One region of the Methylomusa anaerophila genome, then DNA from elsewhere that is predicted to be linked to it. Evidence: riboswitches for the same ligand, from Rfam matches in the RefSeq annotation. Region 1 holds a riboswitch; the other holds the start of a gene.
What was found. A riboswitch is a leader RNA that binds a small molecule or an ion and turns the genes downstream of it on or off. The one in region 1 is predicted to bind lysine.
Positions count from the first base shown of each region.

Region 2: another riboswitch for lysine. It lies ahead of MAMMFC1_RS02545 (diaminopimelate decarboxylase family protein); the one in region 1 lies ahead of dapB (4-hydroxy-tetrahydrodipicolinate reductase).

Region 1 is NZ_AP018449.1:4,140,495-4,151,753, forward strand. It holds gene MAMMFC1_RS18870 (ClpP family protease) at 1-339, opposite strand, end outside; gene MAMMFC1_RS18875 (ribonuclease J) at 420-2,018, opposite strand; gene dapA (4-hydroxy-tetrahydrodipicolinate synthase) at 2,820-3,704, opposite strand; gene dapG (aspartate kinase) at 3,720-4,940, opposite strand; gene MAMMFC1_RS18890 (aspartate-semialdehyde dehydrogenase) at 4,951-5,982, opposite strand; gene dapB (4-hydroxy-tetrahydrodipicolinate reductase) at 6,043-6,837, opposite strand; lysine riboswitch at 6,947-7,122, opposite strand; gene MAMMFC1_RS18900 (general stress protein) at 7,299-7,916, opposite strand; gene MAMMFC1_RS18905 (YlmC/YmxH family sporulation protein) at 8,027-8,296, opposite strand; gene MAMMFC1_RS18910 (hypothetical protein) at 8,314-8,640, opposite strand; gene dut (dUTP diphosphatase) at 8,765-9,214, opposite strand; gene MAMMFC1_RS18920 (M16 family metallopeptidase) at 9,250-10,449, opposite strand; gene MAMMFC1_RS18925 (N-acetylmuramoyl-L-alanine amidase family protein) at 10,760-11,259, opposite strand, start outside.
Region 2 is NZ_AP018449.1:571,319-582,577, reverse strand. It holds gene MAMMFC1_RS02585 (methyl-accepting chemotaxis protein) at 1-1,827, shown strand, start outside; gene MAMMFC1_RS02580 (hypothetical protein) at 1,832-2,077, opposite strand; gene MAMMFC1_RS02575 (hypothetical protein) at 2,103-2,354, opposite strand; gene MAMMFC1_RS02570 (TerC family protein) at 2,813-3,466, shown strand; gene MAMMFC1_RS02565 (DUF1848 family protein) at 3,498-4,367, shown strand; gene MAMMFC1_RS02560 (DNA polymerase IV) at 4,348-5,499, opposite strand; gene MAMMFC1_RS02555 (Eco57I restriction-modification methylase domain-containing protein) at 5,599-7,746, shown strand; gene MAMMFC1_RS02550 (hypothetical protein) at 7,764-7,952, opposite strand; lysine riboswitch at 8,096-8,271, shown strand; gene MAMMFC1_RS02545 (diaminopimelate decarboxylase family protein) at 8,532-9,776, shown strand; gene MAMMFC1_RS02540 (aspartyl-phosphate phosphatase Spo0E family protein) at 10,008-10,196, shown strand; gene MAMMFC1_RS02535 (hexokinase family protein) at 10,345-11,259, shown strand, end outside.

The DNA of each region.
Region 1 (11,259 bases):
AACATCGCCGCCAACGGTATTGATGACTAATAACAGTCCTTCAATTTCATCGGCTTGCTCAATAGCCACTAATTGCGGCAATAAATGCTCATACTTTGTCGTCTTATTCTGAGGCGGCAGCACCATATGGCCTTCAATTTGACCAATAATAGTCATAACGTGAATATTCGTTTTGGCCATAGGTACTTCTGTTGACCCTAGTTCCTGGATATTGTCGGTAACAGAAGCAGCCTTGCGGGCCTGCTTGGTTCTTTTCGCAGGAGCCGGTGACGGCATAGTTTGCGGCTGTTCCGGGTTTGTCCCGGGAGGAGCTACTACCGGATTATCATTATTAAGCATTTCGAAATTCCCCCAGCGCTAAAATGTCAGATACATGAGCTTACATTTATAGTATTGGCGTGGGTGGAAATTTCATTCTGTTAAACTTCCATAATTATCGGTAATATCATCGGCCGCCGGCGCGTTCTCTCATAGAGATATTTACCTAACGTATCGCGAACATTCGATTTAATGGCGGACCACTCAGTCACTCCGCCAAGCTCACATTTTTCAAGTGCCTGTTTAACCCGTTCTTTGGCTTCTTCCATCAACTGCTCAGATTCCCGCACGTAAACAAATCCCCTTGATACAATATCCGGGCCAGCCACGGCTGAGCCACGCTGCTTATCCATCGTTACCACAACAATCAAGATTCCGTCTTGGGACAACTGTCTGCGATCACGAAGAACAATATTGCCGACATCACCCACTCCCAGACCATCGACAAGGACGTTGCCGGATGTAACCTTACCGACAATACCGCCTTTTTCAGCAGTAAATTCTAAAACTTGGCCATTCTCGGCAACAAAAATATTTTCTTTAGCCATTCCAAGGGCCTGAGCCAGTTTGGCGTGTTTAATCAAGTGCCTGTACTCGCCGTGTACCGGTATAAAAAATTTCGGACGAATAAGGTTATGAATGAGTTTTAACTCCTCTTGGCTGGCATGCCCGGAGACGTGAATACCCGACGTGGATTCATACACGACCTCAGCGCCTTGACGGAAAAGATAGTCTATGGTTCTCGATACCAGCTTTTCATTGCCCGGTATCGGGGTCGCCGATATAATAACCGTATCCCCCGGGACGATTTCCACTTTTTTGTGATCAGACATTGCCATTCTGGTTAAAGCCGACATTGGTTCTCCCTGACTGCCTGTGGTTAGAATTACTATTCCCGCTGCAGGGTAATTGTTAATTTCATCAATATCAATTATTACACCTTCCGGTACAGTCAGGTATCCTAATTCTAAAGCAATATTTACAACATTAACCATACTGCGGCCCAAAACAGCCACTTTTCGTTTGTGCTTGCAGGCTGTATCTATGGCCTGCTGAATTCTATGGATGTTGGATGAAAATGAAGCAATAATGATACGTTCATGGGCATTGCGAAAAGCTTCATCAAAGGTAGCTCCAACCGACTTTTCGCTTAACGTATAACCTGGTCTTTCAGCATTTGTACTGTCTGCAAGTAAAACTAACACTCCTTGATCGCCAAGTTCGGCAAACCTATGAAAATCAGTTACCTTTCCATCCACAGGCGTCTGGTCAAGCTTGAAGTCGCCAGTATGAACAATGGTTCCGATCGGGGTCTTAATCCACAGAGCAACTGAATCGGCAATGGAGTGACTAACTCGAATAAATCCGACTTTTAATGCACCGATTTGTATCTGATCGCCGGCCTTAATCGCATGTAAGTTATTCGCCGATACATTGTTTTCTTTCAGGCGTCCTTCTAATATTCCCAGAGTAAGCCTTGTACCATAAACCGGCACATTCAATTGCTTAAGAACGTAAGGTAATGCACCGATGTGATCTTCATGTCCGTGGGTGAGTACGATAGCCTTAACCAAATCACGATTGTCAAGTAAGTAGGTAATATCCGGAATGACTAAATCTATACCTAGCATATCGTCTTCCGGGAACATCAAACCAGAGTCAATAATGATAATTTCATCCCCATAGCGGACTATTGTCATATTCTTGCCGATTTCTCCCAGTCCCCCAAGAGGAATGATTTGTATTTTGTTTGATTGTTTTGCCAAAAAAAAGTACACCTCCAAATATACAATTATTTACAGTTATTAGTGAGAGACGTGCCGCTTCTTTAATCTGATATAAGGTTGATTCGAAACGTTCATATGCGAGGCGCAACGAGAACGCCAGCGTGGCTGTACATGGTGGTACGTAAGAGATTGTCGCCATAGAATGCGCTATGTGAGATGCGTCTATCATGCTAAGAAAAGCTTGCATACTAGACCGGGCCCGCAAGAGCAATGAAGCAGAGGGGCGTTTACAAGCAGACTTGATACTGCAAGAAAAACCAAACGAGTTTTTAAGCAGGAAAAAAGTAAACTACTTTCCGGCTCCATGGAAGCAAAGTGCCTTGGATAAATCCCGAAAAGTTATACTTTCTGGCGCCGCACGTAAGACCCGCAGGGTCTTTAAGCAGAAAGAATAAATTTTTCGATTAGGAAGATTGGGAAAACAATTATACTGTTTTTCACCTTCCCGAAAAGCCATAAAGTCCGAACTATTGGGAAAATCTCCGAAAAGTGAAACTCTGATACTGAAAAAAACAAATTGTATTCAGTTTTTTACCGCTCGCTCATAATAAACTAGATAATTAGTTCAAAAAACCAGCCGTACCGTCCACTTATAATTATTATACCCGATTTGAAAGATGACAACAAGTGGCAAGCTCTTTCCGTCTAAATATTATATGCAAATCTTGGTATTTAATACAAAAATCCCGGCGGTATACCGCCGGGACTTATTAATTATTGTAAGATACCCAGACTTTGCATAACTTTTTTGATTTGATTGGATTCTGTTTCCATTGGCGGAACTAAAGGCAATCTTACCTGTCCTGCCTTAAATCCGGTCAGATTGAGGGCTTCTTTTATAGGTATCGGATTGGTTGTTATAAATATGACTTTAAAGAACGGCAATAACTCCAAATGAATTGCCTGAGCTTTGGAAATATTGCCGGCGAAAAAGGCAGTTACCATTTCCTGCATCCTATTGCCGACAATGTGGGCAGCAACACTTATGATCCCTACACCGCCAAGAGCAAGAAGAGGCAATGTGAAACCGTCGTCACCGCTATATACCAAAAATTCGTCAGGGGTGGTTCTGATTATTTCAGATACTTGCTCAAGGCTGCCGCTAGCTTCCTTAATAGCGACAATATTTTTGATTTCAGCCAATCTGGCGATAGTCGGCGGCAAAATATTAGAGGCGGTACGCCCTGGAATGTTGTAGAGGATAAGTGGTAGTCCCGTTGACTCGGCAATGGCTTTAAAGTGTTGGTAATATCCTTCTTGTGGCGGTTTATTATAATATGGACCGACCGCCATAGCTCCATGGACGCCGGCTTTTTCAGCTTCCTGCGTTAGAGCAATTGATGCCCGGGTATCATTGGACCCGGTACCGGCGATCACAGTAGCTTTATCGCCAACTGCGTCAAGCACAGCTGCAAATAGCTTTACCTTCTCTTCTTTCGTTAATGTGGCTGATTCGCCGGTACTACCGGCAAGCACAAGTCCGTCGGATCCGTTTTGTACAAGATATTCGGCAAGTCTGGCAGCTTCGCGATAGTTTACAGATTGATCATCATTAAACGGCGTGACCATAGCGGTAAGAACCCGCCCGAAATTTTTCATTCTTCCCCCTCCAATCTAATTACACAAGCCAAACTTCTCGTGTAAAGCTTTAACGGCGGCTTCTACATCACCTTTTTGGACAAGCACTGAAATGGAAGTATGAGAATCTACTGTTTGTAGAATGGCAATCTTCTTCTTTGACAGAGCCTCAATAAAATTAGCCATAACACCGGGAACCTCTCTCATACCACCACCAACGACAGATACTTTAGCACAGCTTTCAACCATTTCCACGTCATAACCCTGCCGCTTGAGTTTCGCTATTGCCCTCTCAGCAAAATCAGAATCAATGGTAAACATGATTTCACCGGGATGGACATTGATTAGATCGACACTAATGCCGCTGTCGGCCATGGTTTTAAATACTTTGTAGCTGTCATCGCTGGAAATATCCTCATCCAAATGAATTTTTATCTGAACAATATTTCCCAAATAAGTGACTCCAGTTGCCACCCGGTCCGTTACTGTAGTCCCGTCAGCATCCTCTTTCCCTATGTTTGTTATCAGAGTACCGGGCGCATCAGAAAATGTAGATTTAACAACTAACGGAATATTTTTTTGCATCGCTATTTCTACCGCCCTCGGATGTATTACTTTAGCCCCTTGGTGCGCGAGTTGGCAAACTTCCCCATAACTAATACAATCCAGTATTTTGGCATTGGCAACAATTCTCGGATCAGCTGTCATAATGCCGTCAACATCAGTATATATTTCCACCAACTCAGCATTTAAAGCGGCGCCTAATGCCGCTGCCGTAGTATCACTGCCGCCACGTCCTAATGTAGTAAATTCTCCCTCGGAAGTCATTCCCTGAAAACCGCATACTACAGGTATTTTTCCTGCCTTTGTCAGCCCAAAAAGGCGGGTAGGGTCGCATTTTAATATACGCGCATGATTAAAGCTTCCATCGGTTATGATACCGGCCTGCCCACCGGTAAGCATGATTGCATCCATACCGGCAGCTTGAAGAGTTCCCGCCATTACCACAGCCGATATCATTTCTCCACAGTACATGATATGGTCCAGTTCTCGTGGCGCAATGTATTTATATGTGTCCCGGGCCATGTTAATAAAGGTATCGGTCGCATAACAATCGCCCCTTCGTCCCATGGCTGATACGACAACTACCGGATGGAACTCTTGTTCACGCGCTTTTTCTATTTTTTTTAATACAAGCTCCCGAACCTCAGGTGAGGCAACTGAGGTTCCCCCAAACTTTTGGACAATTATTCGCATTTGCCACACCTCAAATTAAATTTTGATGAATCATGTACTCCGCTATTTGTACAGCATTAAGGGCTGCACCTTTTCTAATTTGATCACCAACTACCCACATATTAAGTCCGTGTTTTACAGACTTATCTTCGCGAATTCTCCCCACAAACACTTCATCATGACCAGATGCCAACAGCGGCATTGGGTAAATCATTTCAGCCGGATTATCTTGTACAATAACTCCTGGGAATTTAGCCAAAAGTTCTTTGGCTTCCGGCGGCGATAACGGACCGTCAAGTTCCAGATTTATGGATTCCGAATGGGCGCGGTATACCGGCACCCTGACCGTTGTGGCCGAAATGCCGATGCTAGGATCGTTTAATATTTTATGCGTCTCATTAACCATCTTCATCTCTTCTTTTGTATAGTCTCCATCTACAAATATATCGATATGCGGAATGAGATTAAATGCGATTTGATAGTGCTTGTCAAGGCTCGCACTTGGCAATACACGCGCTTTTACCGGACGTTCTTCCATGACGGCTTCAACCTGATCCGTCAATTCGTCAATTGCTTCTTTACCCGCTCCTGATACTGCCTGATAGGTTGAAACTACCACTCGTTTGATTTTTACACTGTCATATATGGGTTTCAAAGCCATAACCATAATGATTGTTGAACAGTTGGGATTGGCAATTATGCCCCGGTGCTGCTTAATAGCTTCCGGATTGACTTCAGGCACAACCAAAGGCACTTCGGGATCCATGCGAAAAGCACTGGAGTTGTCGATTACTACAGCACCAAACTTAACAGCTTCCGGCGCAAGTGTCTTGCTAATAGATCCCCCGGCAAACAAAGCAATCTGTATTTCTTTAAATGAATCAGGCCGGGCTTCCTCTACAGTATACTTTTTGCCTGCAACTTCAATCTCTTTACCCGCTGAACGTTCCGAGGCCAGTAACTTAAGTTCATTGTACGGAAAATTCCGTTCTTCGATTAATTTAATAAATTCGCGGCCAACAGCTCCAGTAGCGCCTAAAATTGCCACATTATACTTTTTCATATGCGACACCCTCTCTATAATAATATATATATAACTAGTTCGTTTCGGCCTCTTCCCGCCTTAATCCAGAATGTTCTCCAGCCCGTAAACCAGGCCGTCAATTGTTAGAATCCGCTTACAGGCCAGCGTTACACCAGGCATAAATGATTCTCTGGAGATTGAGTCGTGACGAATGGTTAACGTTTGACCCAGACCGCCAAAAATAACTTCCTGATGGGCCACATAGCCAGGAAGCCGGACACTGTGAACCCTAATGCCGGCTAGCTCGCTCCCTCTTGCGCCGGCCAGTTTTTCAAATTCATCCGGATGTCCTTGGCGTAAAGTTCCCCGAACCTGAGCGATTAATTCCGCCGTTCTCAAGGCAGTTCCAGACGGCGCATCCAGTTTTTGATCATGATGAAGTTCAATAATCTCGACTTGGGGCAGATATTTTACCGCCTCTTGCGCCAATCTCATCATTAGTATGGCCCCAATTGAAAAATTAGGCGAAATAATAGCATTTACTTTTGTATATTCGCATAAGTCACGCACTTCTTGAAGATCTTCTTCCGATAGTCCGGTAGTCCCAACCACCGGACACACGCCGTTATTGATTGCGATTCTGATATTATTCATAACAGCCTCCGGATTGGTAAAATCAACCATAACTTGGGGTTTCGTTTCATTGATTACCATACTCAAGTCATTGCCGACAATAACCCCGGTTTTCCCCGCACCTATAATATCCCCAACATCGTTAAAATCAGATTTTAAATCGACAGCGCCAACAATGCTTAAATGTTCATCTTTATGTACGGCTTTCAACACTTCCCGTCCCATTTTTCCGTAGGCGCCGCACACTAACACTCGTATCACAACAATACCACCTCTTTTAACAAATAAAATAACAGCCGGTGAGTGCTGTTCTCACCCGCTGTAAAATACAGCCTTACGGCATAGGAAAATATTTATATCTTCCCTTGCCAGACGAGATAGCTCTCCACCAATAATTTTTGGTGACAGTCTTAAACTTATTCAGTATAAGACCAGCAAGAAAAACGCCGGTAGTTCTTCCCACTTCGGCGGTTGACCCTTTCCCTTCAGATCATTGGTACCACTCTCCCTGAAAGTACTTTTGACTCCCGCACCTCTACTTCATCCTGCCCAGGATGTTGCTTATTCATTTTACGTTCATTGTATAATAAAGGTTCCTAAAGTGTCAACAATAATAAAAATTAATAAAAAAATTAAAAACCGGGAATTCATCCCGGTTTAAGCTACCTTGAATTAGCGGAATTAGCGAATTAACCTTTGAATAACTGATTTAACTTTTAAAACTATTTGATCGAATGAGTTTCAACATCCTTGGCGCCGTATTGGCGAAGAACTTGCGCCGCCTGCTGAACTTTGTTCTCACTGGTACGGATGACGGTCAATATTCCTCCTTTGGCCACTTGTTCTTCATAATGCTTACCTGCTTCGGCCGGAATTCCCCAGTCGATCAGTCCGCCAGCAATTCCGCCGGCGACTGCGCCGCTTAGGGCTGCTGCAATAGGACCTGCGGCCAAAACCGGACCAACTCCCGGGATTGCTAAAGCCCCTGCTCCTAAAAGCAGTCCTCCTATCCCGCCAAGAGTACCGCCTGTCAAGGCACCATCAGTCACATCGTCCTCAAAATATTGATTTTCCCGGTTGCGGGTACTTTTATTTTTTGAGACGATATTAATTTCCTCAATACCGAATCCTTGTGATCTTAACGCATTAACAGCTTTTTCCGCGTCATCATGGGAATTAAATATCCCCACAACAGTTTTCACACCCTGCCCGACATTCTGCCCCCCTGATAAAGTCTGCTGAACTGCCGAACTTTGCGAATTAGAATAGCCGGTGACCAAAGAGTCGTTTTCAATGTGAGTATTTCCAGTTGCTGTGCTATTGGAATTGTATGTAGCCATGATTTTACCTCCTAACTTAGAATAGATTTTGTGATGCAATGTTAGTTTATCCCGCTAAGCAAGTCATATACCATAGAATCAACGAACTTCGGCACCAAATTCCAGTATTATTATCCCAATATACGTTCGTACGATTCGTACGAATTATTTAAATCAACGATAATTACTTCCTCTCCAATTCGTTTAATTGCTTGCCATGGAACAACAGTGCTTTGTAGATCCGCCAAAAAATTTAACAGATTTTTTCTTTTGGGCAATATAATTCCTAAAATTTGGCCTGTCTGGCTATCAATAGACAGTTCACATTCATTAATTATTCCTAAACGCGCCCCATCCCCAAGATTGATTACCTCTTTTCCTGTAAACTCACTAATCCGCACTACCTCTCCCCCCATTACTAACTGATATTGTCTATGACTCTTGCGACCAAAGGCTGAACAATCGCCAAGCTAATTGCTGTAACAGCAAGAGGATCAAAAGAAAACTCACCCAGGCCAATAATATTAGGAATATTCAATTTTAAAAATGATACAATCATGACCAGTGATATATATATGCCACCAGCGGTAGCTACTAAATCTTGCACTGCTGTTGACAAAGGTGTGGGCTTTGGTTCTATCCCTGATGGCAATCCACCTGAATTAACCCGCGAACGACAGATTCGCAGCCATATTGACCAGACACTTAGCAGACATACAGCCAATAACGCTCCCCATGTATACATAAGGATCTCCTCCCCAGTCAACATCTATGATATGTATATGAAAGAAAAATAGTAACTATTCAGGAGTCCTAATCCAGGGATTTAGAAAAAAAGACAGGAAAACCCTGTCCAAAATTATATTATTCTATTCGTTGCCCGTGCTTCCGAATCCCCCGCTGCGAGATTCATTAGCATCATCGTTATCTGCCAGTAAATATTTATAAAAAACGCCTTGCGCTATACGTTCACCTTTTTGAATGTGTACCGAACTAGAACTGTGATTATATAAGGCAATCATAATATGGCCTTCATTTTCCGGATTATTATAGTAATCCGAATCAATAATACCTTGTCCGTTGATGAGACTCAGACCACGCTTGACAGAAAGTCCTGATCGGATATGAATTCCCAGATATTCGTCAGGTTGCATGTACGCTTTTAAGCCGGTAGGTACCAATATTATTTGGCTGGGAGGAACAACAACATCCTCGGCGGCAGCCAGGTCGTAACCGGCGCTTTGCTTTGTCTTGCGCCCAGGTAGGGAAATGCTTTTATGTTCATATGTGCTAATCTTCTCAAAACCACGCATCATTATATCCTAATCTCCTATCATCAATTCCGGCAAAGTATTTATTCCCGAGGCTTGCGAACATCAGGAATAGAATCTGACTGAATCGGACCGAGAGCTGTGAGGCAAAGTGACTCAGAAACAAACATTTTTTTTATCATTCGCCAAATATCTTCTTCCGCAACGCGTTCGATCTTGTCAACAACTTCATCTAGGGAAATGTATCTACCCAAAGTAATTTCCATTTTGCCAATGCGGGACATGCGGCTACTGGAACTTTCTAATCCAAGTAAAAGATTCCCTTTAATTTGCTCTTTCGCTTTAATAAATTCTTCTTTGGTTACGCCGCCTGCTTGCAGATCCATGATATTTTTCATGATCAGTTCCACGACCTGGCCGATATTATTGGGGCGGGTGCCTGCGTAGACTGTAAAAAGTCCTGCATCCCTGTAATTTGCCTGATATGAATAGACAGAGTATGCCAGCCCCCGTTCTTCCCGGATTGATTGAAACAAACGCGAACTAATTCCGCCACCCAGTATATTATTGATTATATGGGTAGGGTAAATATCAGGAGAACTTTGCGATACACTGGCGGTACCCAAACATAAATGCACTTGTTCAGTCTCTTTGGAGTGAATTAATCGTGTAGGAGTATACTGCGGCGGATGTACAAGAGCATCTTTTTTGTTTCCCGAAAAACCGCCAAAATGTTTTCCGGCCAATTCAACCAGCGCCTCGTGCTCCAAATTGCCTGCCGCCGCAACAACTATATTATCCGCAGTATAATGCGAGTGGTAAAAGTCCAAGACTAATCTGCGATCAAATCCCTCTATTGACTCTTCCGCCCCCAGAATATTTCTTCCCAATGGATGTCCGGGCCAAACCGCATCAAGATAGATATCATGAACTAATTCATCAGGGGAATCCTCATACATGTGAACTTCTTCCAAAACGACCTGACGTTCGCGCTCAATATCTTCAGCTGCGAACTTAGAATTTAACAGCATATCACTCAGTATATCCATTGCTAGTTCCCGGTGAACATCCAATACTTTGATGTAATAGCAGGTATACTCTTTGGCGGTAAAAGCGTTTAACTGCCCGCCAACCGCGTCGATGGCTTCGGCGATGTCTTTAGCTGAACGCCTGCCGGTTCCCTTGAACATAAGATGTTCGAGAAAGTGTGAAATACCGTGACTCTTCTCATCCTCAAAGCGGGACCCCGTTCCTATCCATACGCCTAAGGTAACTGATTTCACATAGGGAATTGTTTCCGACACTATCCGGATTCCATTAGGTAATACCGATTTACAATACATATATTGCCCCTTTTCTTAAAATGAATATAATTAATTCATCTATATGAACCGCATTAAAGAATTGAAATTATATCCGGGTATTAGGAACGCTTCGACGCTGTCGCTTAACCTCAGCTTATCCTAATACCCGGATGTCATTCTTTAATGCGACATATATAATACAATGTATTAACATTATTATACCGAAATACTATCCGAAAACAAAGAAAAAAACAGAGACTGAGTAACTCCCGAGTCTCTGTTTGATTTTTTAATGGTTGTTGAAATACCTTACTATGCCGTTATAGATTCCCTGAGCAAGCTTCGTACGGTATCCCTCGTCCTGCAGCCTGGCAGATTCTGCTTTGTTGGTGACAAAACCCATCTCGACCAAAATACTTGGCATGGATGTGTTCCGAAGCACATAATAAGTTGCAGGGGATACGCCTTTATCAACAGTGGCGGTTTCCTGAATTAAAGCACTCTGTATGCTGCGTGCGAGCTCAGACGATCTACCGCTAGGGTAGAAAGTCATAGCGCCAGCAATAGTTGGGTCAGTATTATAATTGGAATGAACACTGACAAACATATCAGCATGATTTGATTCAGCAATATCAACTCTGGCAGCAAGTTCTTGACCAAGCGTGCCGCCTTCAGCCGCAACAGTGCGGTCGGTTTCCCGCGTCATGATTACAACCGCCCCGGCTTTTGCAAGTTTATCTCTTAATTTCAAGCTTACTGCTAAGTTGTTATCTGATTCACGAGTACCGT
Region 2 (11,259 bases), 1.2 Mb from region 1:
CTTAGTTCCAGTGAAATTGAGGTTTTACAATCTGAAACCAAAGATTATGTAGACAAACACCTTGAGGTGCTAAGAGGGCTTGCCCAAACCGCCTCGGTAAAAAATTACGATCTCCCGGCTGCCAGCCAACTGCTGGGTGATACCCAAAAAGTATTTACCGCCCTTGCCATGACTGTTGATGATGACAAAGGCAATCAGCTTGTAAGAGGCGATAATGCCAAACTGGTAAAAGTGGGCGACCGGGCTTTTTATCAAACAGCTTTAAAAGGAAACGATGAAGTAGTTTCTGAAGTGTTGGTTAGTAAGACAGACGGCAACCCTGTGGTTGCTATAGCCACGCCAATACGCTCGGCCAACGGAACAGTGACCGGCGTTTTGCAGGCTTCTATCAATCTTTCTTTCCTTAAAGACTTCGTTGTTAAGCGGTCGCAAGCTGGAGTCACCGCCTACATACTTGACCAGGATGGAAAAATTACCGCTCATCCCAATGAACAGGTTTCAAACGAGCGCAAGGACATGAGCCAGCTTCCCTTTGTCCAGAAAGCGATGAAAGGCCAAAGCGGCATAGAAGAAATCAGCGGGGATGATGGTGTCCGAAAGTTAGTTAATTATGTATATGACCCTAAAACACGCTGGATTATTTGTATGGAAAAATCCTTCGATGAATATAATGCCAGAAATAATAGTCTGTTGCTGACAAATCTGGCTATTTTGTTGATTACCGTTCTAATGGTAGTTTTCATAAGTGTTTTTGTCTCTAATCGCGTAACCAAACCTATCACCCAATTGGTAGAAGCCACAGAAACCATTAAAACCGGCAATTTGAACATTGAAATAACCAACCGGCAAAGTGATGAAATCGGCAAACTGGCGCAAAACTTCAATGCAATGGTTAGCGGGCTTAAAGACTTGCTTGGGCAAGTATTAGTTACTGCCAAAGCAGTTTCATCGTCTTCTGAACAGCTAACGGCATGCGCGGCACAATCTGAAGTTACAGCAGGAGAAATAGCCGATTCAATTGCGAATATTTCCCAGTCCGTTAACGAACAAGTGGCTACGCTTGAGAATACCACCGCGCTTGTCACCGAGATCGTTGCCAACATTCAACAAATTGCTTCCGATTCAACTATTGTTGCTTCCGTATCGGAAAAAACCGCTCAATCGGCCGAAGACAGTGGAAAAGCAATTGAAAAAGCAGTTGCTGAAATGCAAAACATTGAGGCAAACGTTGCCGACTCCGCAAGACTTGTAACAAAATTGGACGAACGTTCAAAGGAAATAGGCCAAATTCTTGATACTATTTCAGGAATTGCCAGTCAAACCAACTTATTAGCATTGAATGCGGCCATTGAGGCGGCTCGCGCCGGCGAACAAGGACGCGGCTTTGCCGTTGTTGCCGATGAGGTGCGTAAGCTGGCCGAACAATCGCAAATGGCAGCCAAACAAATCGGCGACTTAATTGCCGAAATACAGGCAGATACCCATAATGCTGTTGTAGCTATGAACAAAAGCAGCGACGTAGTCCAACAGGAAGTCGCTTTGGTTAGCAGTGTGGGCGGTACGTTTAATGAAATTATCGCCATGACCAATCAAGTATCCGGCCAAATCCAAGGTATTACTGCCTCCATAGAAACCATAGCGCAGAATAGCCAGCACGTCTTGTCTGCTGTCAAAGATATTGATTCCATGAGTAAAAACACCGTAACTCAGACAATGCAGGTTTCGGTTGCTACAGAACACCAGGTCGCCGCTATCGAAGAGGTGCAAGAAGTATTGGTTGACACGGCTGGCTCCCTTCAACACGCAATTAAAAAGTTTTCGTTATAATTCGTTATAATTCAATGTCAACCATAGTATTCTTCGAATCCTGAACCTTTTTTACAACGGTACGCCATTCATCGGCAGTCAGAAAAACCTGCCCGGGCACTGCTACTTCAGCAGGCACCCGGAAGTTTTCAGTATTTCCGAAGCTGGCGCCGGAAAGTACGCGTCCATATGCAGCAAGCGATATGCGCTCGAAATCAACGATAGGGAGGACTTGACCGAGGAAGAAAGCTTTATTAACTCTTATTTTCATGAAATTGACTCCTTAATTACTCTAATTACTCCGGGAAATTGATTACGCCCAGGCTAGCCGGCCAATTCTGCACTCTGGCAAGAAGATTACACCATTGGGTTGATGTCAAAAAAACCTGCCCGGGTTCTAAAACATGAGATGGCATCCGGAAGGTTTCCGCACTCCCGATACTGGTACCGGCCAATTCCCCGCCATAGGCAGAGAGTGTAATACGTTCTATTTTTTTGATGGGGATGGTTTGGCTTAGAAAAAAGTCTTTACTTACGATTGCTCTCATAGCAATTACCTCCTTGCTTTGTTACTATTTCCGAAATTGATCAAAAGGAATTATCCTGACCGGATCCTCCAGATAGTCTTGCATAGTCTCGCGCAAATGAATTATATCTTAAGTATAGTAAAAATAATTGCATTTGTAAATAATTATTATAAAATAATAATTATTTATTATAATAAGACATACATAGTTTTGCATATGGTAAGATTATTCAATTATGCTGTTGACAAAAATGTCTTAAACCGATATACTAGTAGTAATAAAATATCCCTCTAAAGGGGAGTAGCTGTCTGACATAATCAACAATTCTGCATGGGTGCATGTGCATGCATGGTTATGTCACTGGATTTAGTTCAGTAGCCAGACCTTTAGTATATAGTTTATACTAAAGGTCTTTTTAATTTTCCATTTATGTTTAGTATTAATGAATAAATAATAACGGGTAAGAAAGGGGTATTTCGGTGGAATTTTTGGTTGGTTTAGGAAGTATTACTTTGATTGACCTGATACTTAGCGGCGATAATGCGGTGATCATAGCTTTGGCAAGCAGAAACCTTCCCCGCGAACAACGGAAGAAAGCAATAATCTGGGGTAGTGTCGGTGCTGTGGCGTTGCGGATCCTGTTAACCACTGTTGCGGCAATTCTGCTTACCATTCCTTACCTCCAACTTGCCGGCGGACTTGCGTTGTTATGCATTGCTATAGCTTTATTAGCTGAAAAGAAGGATGTCGTCTCGTGCGAGCAGGCAAGTACCTTGACGGAAGCAATTAAGACGATCCTGCTTGCCGATGTAATTATGAGCATGGACAATGTACTAGCTATTGCCGGTGCTTCCGGCGGTAATATCATTCTTTTGGCCGTGGGTCTTGTTATGAGTATTCCGTTAGTTGTGTTCGGTAGTGGTTTTGTAATGAAACTGATGGACCGTTATCCTGCTATTATTTACCTTGGTGCGGCTATTTTAGGCTGGACTGCCGCCAAGATGGTAGTTAAAGATGGGTTTGTAAAAGATGCCCTTGCGCCTTACGCTTTGGCGATCGAGCTTCTGCTCACGGTGGGAGTGCTTATCGTCGGTCATATCCTCAAGAAAAAGACATATTTTGGGTCAAATTGAATAACTCTGGCTAAAGTGATACAATTGGACCATGAAAGCAATGAGGACAGTTATTTCTGCTTCTAGAAGAACAGATTTGCCCTGTTTTTACTACGACTGGCTGCAAGCGGTGCTTAAAGCCGGGGAAGCTGAACTGCCTAACCCGCGGTTTCCGGCAAAGAAGTACAGAGTCGATCTCAAGCCGGATTCTGTTCATACCCTGGTATTATGGAGCAAAGATTTTCGGAATGTATTGACTCATCCCGGATACTTAGAAAACTACAACTTATATTTCCAATATACCATTAATAACTACTCAAAGTTGCTTGAGCCCAATGTCCCTTTATACCGGGATTCTTTACAGACTCTGGCCGGTCTGTTGCGGACGTTTAGTCCGGAACAATTTAATATTCGCTTTGACCCGGTCCTCTTATCCACAAGGGGTGAAGCGGATCCTACCCCATTGAAACCGGGGCAAGCCCGTCTTAACGCCTTCACTCTCTTGTGCAAGGATTTGGCGGCACTGGGAATGGAAAAATGCAGGGTTACGACATCGTATGTATTTCTTTATGAGCATGTACGCCGCCGGCTTATCAAGGCCGGTGTTAATATGATTCACTTGGATGAGGCTAAACTAATCCTGTTTTTTGAGCGGCTGGCGGAAATTGCGTCAAGATATGGGCTTTCCCTTTATTCTTGTGCTTCCCCTCTGGTGGAACAGGTGAAGGGAATACGGCGGGGAAGTTGCATAGACGGACATCTTCTGGAGAACTTGTTCGGGGGAAGAGTGTCCAAGGCCAAAGACCATGGCCAAAGGAGGGCCTGCGGTTGCAGCAAAAGCTCGGATATCGGCAGCTATGATAAAATTTGCCGCTTTCAATGCGTGTATTGCTATCAGCAATTTACTTATCTAGCAAACTAGCCCGAGTCAGAATAGCAGAGCCGAATCTATCCTTCAGCATGTCCACTACTTCCGACACCTTTTCCCGTTTTTCGTTTGTTTCGTTGAATAAAGACATCTGACAAGTATTGGAAAGAAGATTGGAGGCAGTTACACCCAGGAGGCGGACGCCTTCTTGCAATTCCACTTTATTAAACACATTCAGCGCTGTTTCATAAACCACTTCATCCAGATGGGTTGGCTCAGCCAACGTACTGCTTCTGGTAATAGTTTGAAAAGAGGAATATCGAATCTTGACTGTAATCGTTCGGCATACATAGCCTGATTTTCGTAAGCGCCGCCCAACTTGAACAGCCAAAGCCAGCAGATTGAGCTGAATGTCTTCCCGGTCATGAAGATCCAGCGAGAAGGTTGTTTCGTTGCCGATGGACCTGGCTTCCCTGTCACTCACGACTGGACGATTACCCTGCCCCCAAGCCAGATTTATCAAGTCTTGGGCTATTTTTCCAAGGTGTTTTTCAAGAACTTTCGGATCAGACTGCCGCAATTGGTTTACATTATTAACTCCCAAACGACGCAATATTTTGGCGGTTGTTTCGCCCACTCCCCACAACTGGCGTAAAGGAATATTATTAAGGAAAGCCAGCTCTTCGCCGGGACGAACGATAACCAATCCGTCCGGTTTCTTGAAGTCGGAGGCCAATTTGGCCAGAAATTTATTGGGGGCTGCGCCGGCTGAAGCCGTCAGGTCTGTCTGGCTTTTAATACGATTCTTGATTTCGCGGGCGATATCAGCAACATCAGCATACAGCCATTCCATGCCGGAAACGTCTAAAAAGGCTTCATCAAGGGAAAGCGGCTCAATTGTTGGCGAATAACAAGCCAGAATTTCGCCTATTTCGTTAGATATGGCGGCGTATTTTCGGTGATTGGGAGAAAGAACAATGCCCTGAGGGCAAAGACGCCGGGCGGTTATCATCGGCATAGCGGATTTTACGCCAAATTTGCGGGCTTCATAAGAAGCTGTAGAAACTACTCCCCGGTTGCCGATTCCGCCTACAATAACAGGTTGACTGCGCAAGGAGGGATTGTCCCGTTGTTCAATTGCCGCATAAAAAGCATCCATGTCGACATGGATAATCCAGCGTTGCATAAAAAATCACCGCCGCAAACATACGTTCTGTACTTAGGATAGCATGTTACCGTGGAATATGCAAGCTGGCGGTAAGCTGTCAGTGGAGGGGGCAGACCAATGGGAGCAACCGGATTTAATACAAAAGGTACGGCAATCATAACAGGTCTCTACAGGGAATTAGTCAAGTTCTACATAAATTTGCCGCAACAAGGACGGCGGGACGCAAGACTTGTACATGATGTTGCTTGCCGCATGATTATTAAAATGTTAATTATACGGCTTTGCCGGGAAAAAGGTTGCTATAAAGATAGCGATTGGCTGGATTTCATGGTAAGGCATAGTTTGTTTCAAATTTCCAGAATGTTTGCAGGCGGCATTCCCGTTCCGGACGAAGACCCTAGCGCGGATTTCTTCCAACTGGAGCCGTTTATCCGGCAGTTAGGGAAAAAGCTTGATCGGCTGGATTATTGTTTCGCAGATGATTTTTTCCGGCATCCCGCTCTCTTAGGCGAAATTTACGAGCAAATTATGGAACGGGCAACCCAAAAAGCGGCTGGGAGATACTACACTCCTAATTTTGTTATCAGTTACATATTGGAAAATACGTTGTCCGCGGCTGATGTGGTTGCCAATCCTTTTGTCCGGGTGCTCGACCCTGCCTGCGGTACCGGCAACTTCTTGCTGAGTGCTTATGATTTATTAAAGAAAAAGTTCGCCGCCGCTCTGCCGGCTCTTCAGGCAGCCTATGCGGATCAAGAGTATGAAGTGGAATACGGTAACGGGCAAAAATTAATAAAGATGAAAGGCCTTTCCTACTGGAACGAGACAAACCTCCATTATCATATATTGCGGCATTGCCTGTACGGTGCGGACATAGATGGTTTTGCCGCCGAAATTGCCGCTGTTAATTTCCTGTTAAAAGGCTCATCGCCACCGGCAAACTTAAATATCATTGCCTGTGACAGCTTGTTACGATGGGAAAACGGAAGGGAAGACAGCGGGAATAACAGAGAAAATAATGTTGAAAAGAAACGCCGGTTTTGGAGTCAGCGATACGACTATGTGGTAGGAAATCCTCCCTATGTCAGTTTCGGGCTTAACCGGACCGGCGTCCTTAACGCGGGCTATACCGCCTACATCAGGGCGAATTATCAGCATTCCGCCGAGTATAAAATTAGTTATTACGCCTTGTTTATCCAGCGGGCGCTAGAAGTATTGACTTCCGGCGGCCGGTTGGGATTTATTACCCCCGACAGTTATCTTTTGGGACGGTATTTCTCCAAGATTCGGCGTTATATTTTAGATAATTGTCTGATAGAGGAAATTTTACTGCTGAGTCAGCCTGTATTTGCCGGAGCCACTATTGGTATTCCTACTATAAGTATCCTGACCAAAATTCATAAGCCGGAACAGAAAGAGACCCATGAAGTTAAAGTTGCCAAAATGCAGGAAAATGGACAAATTACAGCCTTCCGGTATAGTCAAACATACTTTCATACCCAGTCCTATTACCGCTTTCGCATGTTTTTTAATAAAATGGATAAGACCATAGTGGAAAAAATGGATCAGGCCGGCAACAAGCTAGGGGACTTGGCCAGAATTAAAACAGGTATGCGTTCCCTGACTTCCCAGCAAGAGATAAAAAGTCAGCAGCCCCACGGCCCAACTTGGAAGCGGGGATTGACCTCATCGGCGCAAGTCATCCCTTTTTTAATTGAATACCGGGGTGATTGGTTGGATGTCAATCCGGACAAATTGAATAAAGGAGGCTGGGATAAGGCCATTATCGAAAATCCTAAAATTTTGCTGCGACAGACTGGTGACAGCCTGATTGCCGCAATCGACCGAAACGGTTATTATCATCTTAATAATCTGCATTCTATTAGCCTATCAGGGGGTTTAACCAGTCTGGAATATATTGTATGCCTGTTAAATTCCCGGCTAATGAATTACTACTATCAGACTATTAGTCTGGAAAAAGGGCGCTCCCTGGCGCAAACAGATATTGAAACGTTGGAAAAGCTACCAATTGTCTTAAACCCGTTAATAAAAAAAGAGCTGGAGAGCATGACCTTATCATTGGAAGGATCCGCGGGACGGTATTTCCAATCGTCCCCAAGCTTTGAATTACTCTCTAGCTCAATGAATTATTTGATTTATGATCTCTACGGTCTTTCCCGGGCAGAGGTACAATATGTAGAGGAATCCGCGCAGTCTGCCCGGTTGCGCAAACGCGGCAGACCACCGTCAGCTGTGCGGCACTAACCGGGAACAGGTTTAGCTTACGTTTTTAAAGAATTGGCATAAGCTAAATCTTTTCTTATACCTTGAGGAGGGGGATTTCTTTGCTGTTGTCGAACCCATTGTCCGCATTGCTGACAAAGTACTTGGGCGCTAGGCAGCGTCCATACCAGCATGCGACCGCATTTTTCACATACAAAATGAACTAATTCAACTTCTTGTTTTTCCATTATATCTATATCGCCTCCTGCGCAATGTGTGTAGCCTTTTAATAAATTCCACATAATGTAAGAATATCCTTTTTTTATACTTGCTCATTTACTATTGACACTTTCGGGGCGTCCTGTTATTATAGACACAATTCAATAGTTATTTACTGGATAGAGGTGCGGCAGATCAAGAGTACGCGAGGAAGCGCGGCAGGCTATGAGTGCGCGGAAAGGGATGACCGCCGAAGTGAAAGTTCCGGCCGGGAGCTTTTGCTGGGTTTGTGCTGAATAAGCACAAGACTGTCATTCCGGGGTGCCGGAGTGGAGCGCTATCGTGCATAACATGTCAACTGGCATTTTTTACTTTGCTTGTGAGCGGTTTGCGGGATACAATAGCGCAAATCGCTTTATTATTTATACTATTCACTTTAAGTAGGGAACTGCTTAGAAACCGCCATCTGCGTCGTTGCTCCTGCGGTCCTCACTCCAACGTACCACCCAGTACGCCTCCGTTCCGGTCCTCATCGCGCCTAGCATCTGACGATTTCTAATTTTTATTTGGAAAGTATACTTAAATATATAAAAGGCAGGCGAAACAGCATGGTTGAGAAAAGATTACCATTTACGAAAGAACTATTAAACGAGATTATAAAGAAATATCCTACACCATTTCATATTTATGATGAAAAGGCGCTTAGGGAAAACACCCGGAAGCTGATCAGAGCATTTTCATGGGCCCCTGCGTTTAAGGAATACTTTGCGGTGAAAGCCAATCCCAACCCGCATTTACTGAAAATTCTGCGGGAAGAAGGACTGGGTGCCGACTGCAGTTCCTTGCCTGAATTGATATTAGCAGAAAAAGTAGGCATGTCTGGTGATGAAATCATGCTCACGTCTAATGATACTCCCGCGATTGAGTTTCAAAAGGCGCGAGAGCTAGGAGCCACTATCAATCTGGATGATTTCAGTCACATTGATTATCTGGACAAATACGCAGGCATTCCCGAAATGGTCTGCTTCCGTTACAATCCCGGACCTTTAAGGGAGGGTGGTAATGCTATTATCGGTAATCCGGAAGAGTCGAAATACGGTCTTACCAGAAAGCAGCTGTTAGATGCTTATCGCCTGATGAGTGCCCGCGGGGTAAAACGTTTTGGACTTCACACCATGATTATTTCCAATGAACTTGATCCAGATTATTTCATTGAAACAGCCAATATGATGTTTGATTTGGTGATTGAGATTCATAGAACTTTGGATATTAAAGTGGAATTTGTCAATTTTGGCGGTGGCATCGGAATCGCCTACCGTCCGGAAGAAGAGCCGGTAGATATCAATTATTTGAGCAAAGGTATTCAAACAGCATATGAGACCAAGATTGTAGCCAATGGACTGGATCCTCTTAAAATCGCCATGGAGTGCGGTCGTGTAATTACTGGTCCATATGGCTATTTAGTGGCCACAGTGTTGCATAAAAAGGAAATCTACAAAAACTATATTGGACTGGATGCTTGTATGGCCAATCTCATGCGCCCGGCGCTCTATGGAGCGTATCACCACATTACGGTTGTCGGTAAGGAAAATTGGCCCCTTGGCTATATTTATGACGTAACCGGCTCACTTTGTGAGAATAACGATAAGTTTGCCATTAACCGCAAATTACCCATGATTGATATCGGTGATGTTCTTGTTATTCATGACACTGGCGCGCATGGTCACGCCATGGGATTTAATTATAATGGTAAGCTGCGTTCCGCCGAACTTCTTCTTAAGCCTGATGACACTGTAGAATTAATTCGTCGCGCCGAAACAATTGACGATTATTTTGCAACCCTAAATTTTTAAGGGATTAATTTATTAAGAAAAACGCGAAACTGGAGACAATCTGAAAGGAGTCTTCAGTTTTTCTTGGTCTAACAGAAAGTATAATAACAATAAATAAGCATTATTTACATATAAATAAAAAATATCGATCAAAGAAACATTTTATACTTCCAATAAACAACAATAATGGTTTATAATGTTACAAGGTAACTGAATGCGCCATTTCCAGCAGAAAGGGTTGATAAAGACAAAGTGTCTGAAATTATCAATAGGGTCGAAGAAATTGAAACTCTTAGGGAGAAGCTTCATCGGCTGGTGGAACAGAAGGGATTCTCCAATCCGGAGGTAATCGCTGCAAGCCAGAAACTTGATAGGGTCATTGATCAATATCATAAGCTTGTTAAGGAGCGTCAGCACAATTCTTACGTTCATCCTGCTTGAAGATCTGGGTAGCCGCATTCAGTAATCCTTAATCTTTTATTAATTTGTGTTTTAATGCAAAATTATTAAATTATTATATAGATATTATGGAAAAGGTGATAAGATGATAAGAGTTTAACTTGCCTTAGGTTGGAGGGAGTTGGATTCAATGAAAGCTTTGTCTGATGCTTTACAGACCATTACGCCTAAATTTACACTCACTACAAGTATGTTGCATTCTATCGCGTCTGATTTGCAACGATCAATGATTGATGGATTGAGCGACAAGCCGAGTTGTTTAAAGATGTTGCCCTCTTATCTGGCCAATCCTGACGGCACGGAAAAAGGCGTATTTATTGCCATTGACTTTGGCGGTACTAACGTACGGGTACTTAAGGTATGCATTGCCGGACAGGGCGGATTTAAAATTGCTGACAGAAGAGGATTTCCGCTGAAAGATGCTGCTGCCGGCTACGATTATACTTCTGTGGAAACAAGTGCCGAAGATTTGTTTGACTTTATTGCCGGACAAATTGGTGAAATAGCGGCTGAAACAAATAACGGCGTTTATCCGCTTGGATTTACCTTCTCTTATCCTTGCGCCCAGCATGGAGCGAACCACGCTGTACTGATTAGCTGGAGTAAGGAAATAAGAACAACCGGCGTAGAGGGTAAAGATGTGGGCGACCTGCTTGAACAGGCTCTTAAACGCCAAAAAGTCGAGCATGTGCGGCCTGTAGCCATCATCAACGATACAGTAGGCACACTGCTAACCGCGGCTTATACTGACAGGGGCGCTGATGTGGGGTGTATATGCGGAACAGGGCATAATACCTGTTATCTGGAGCCGGCCCATCCCCTAACCGGTAGACCCATGATCGTCAATATTGAATCGGGAAATTTTGCCGGTGTGCCGCGGAATGAATATGATCTGATACTGGACGGAGAGAGTGAGCGGCCTGGTACTCAGCATCTGGAAAAAATGGTAAGCGGCCATTATCTGGGTGAAATTGTCCGCTTGACGGTGAAGGATTACTTGGGCGGTGACGCTCTGTCTTATACGCTGCAAGGCGGTGACGTGGCC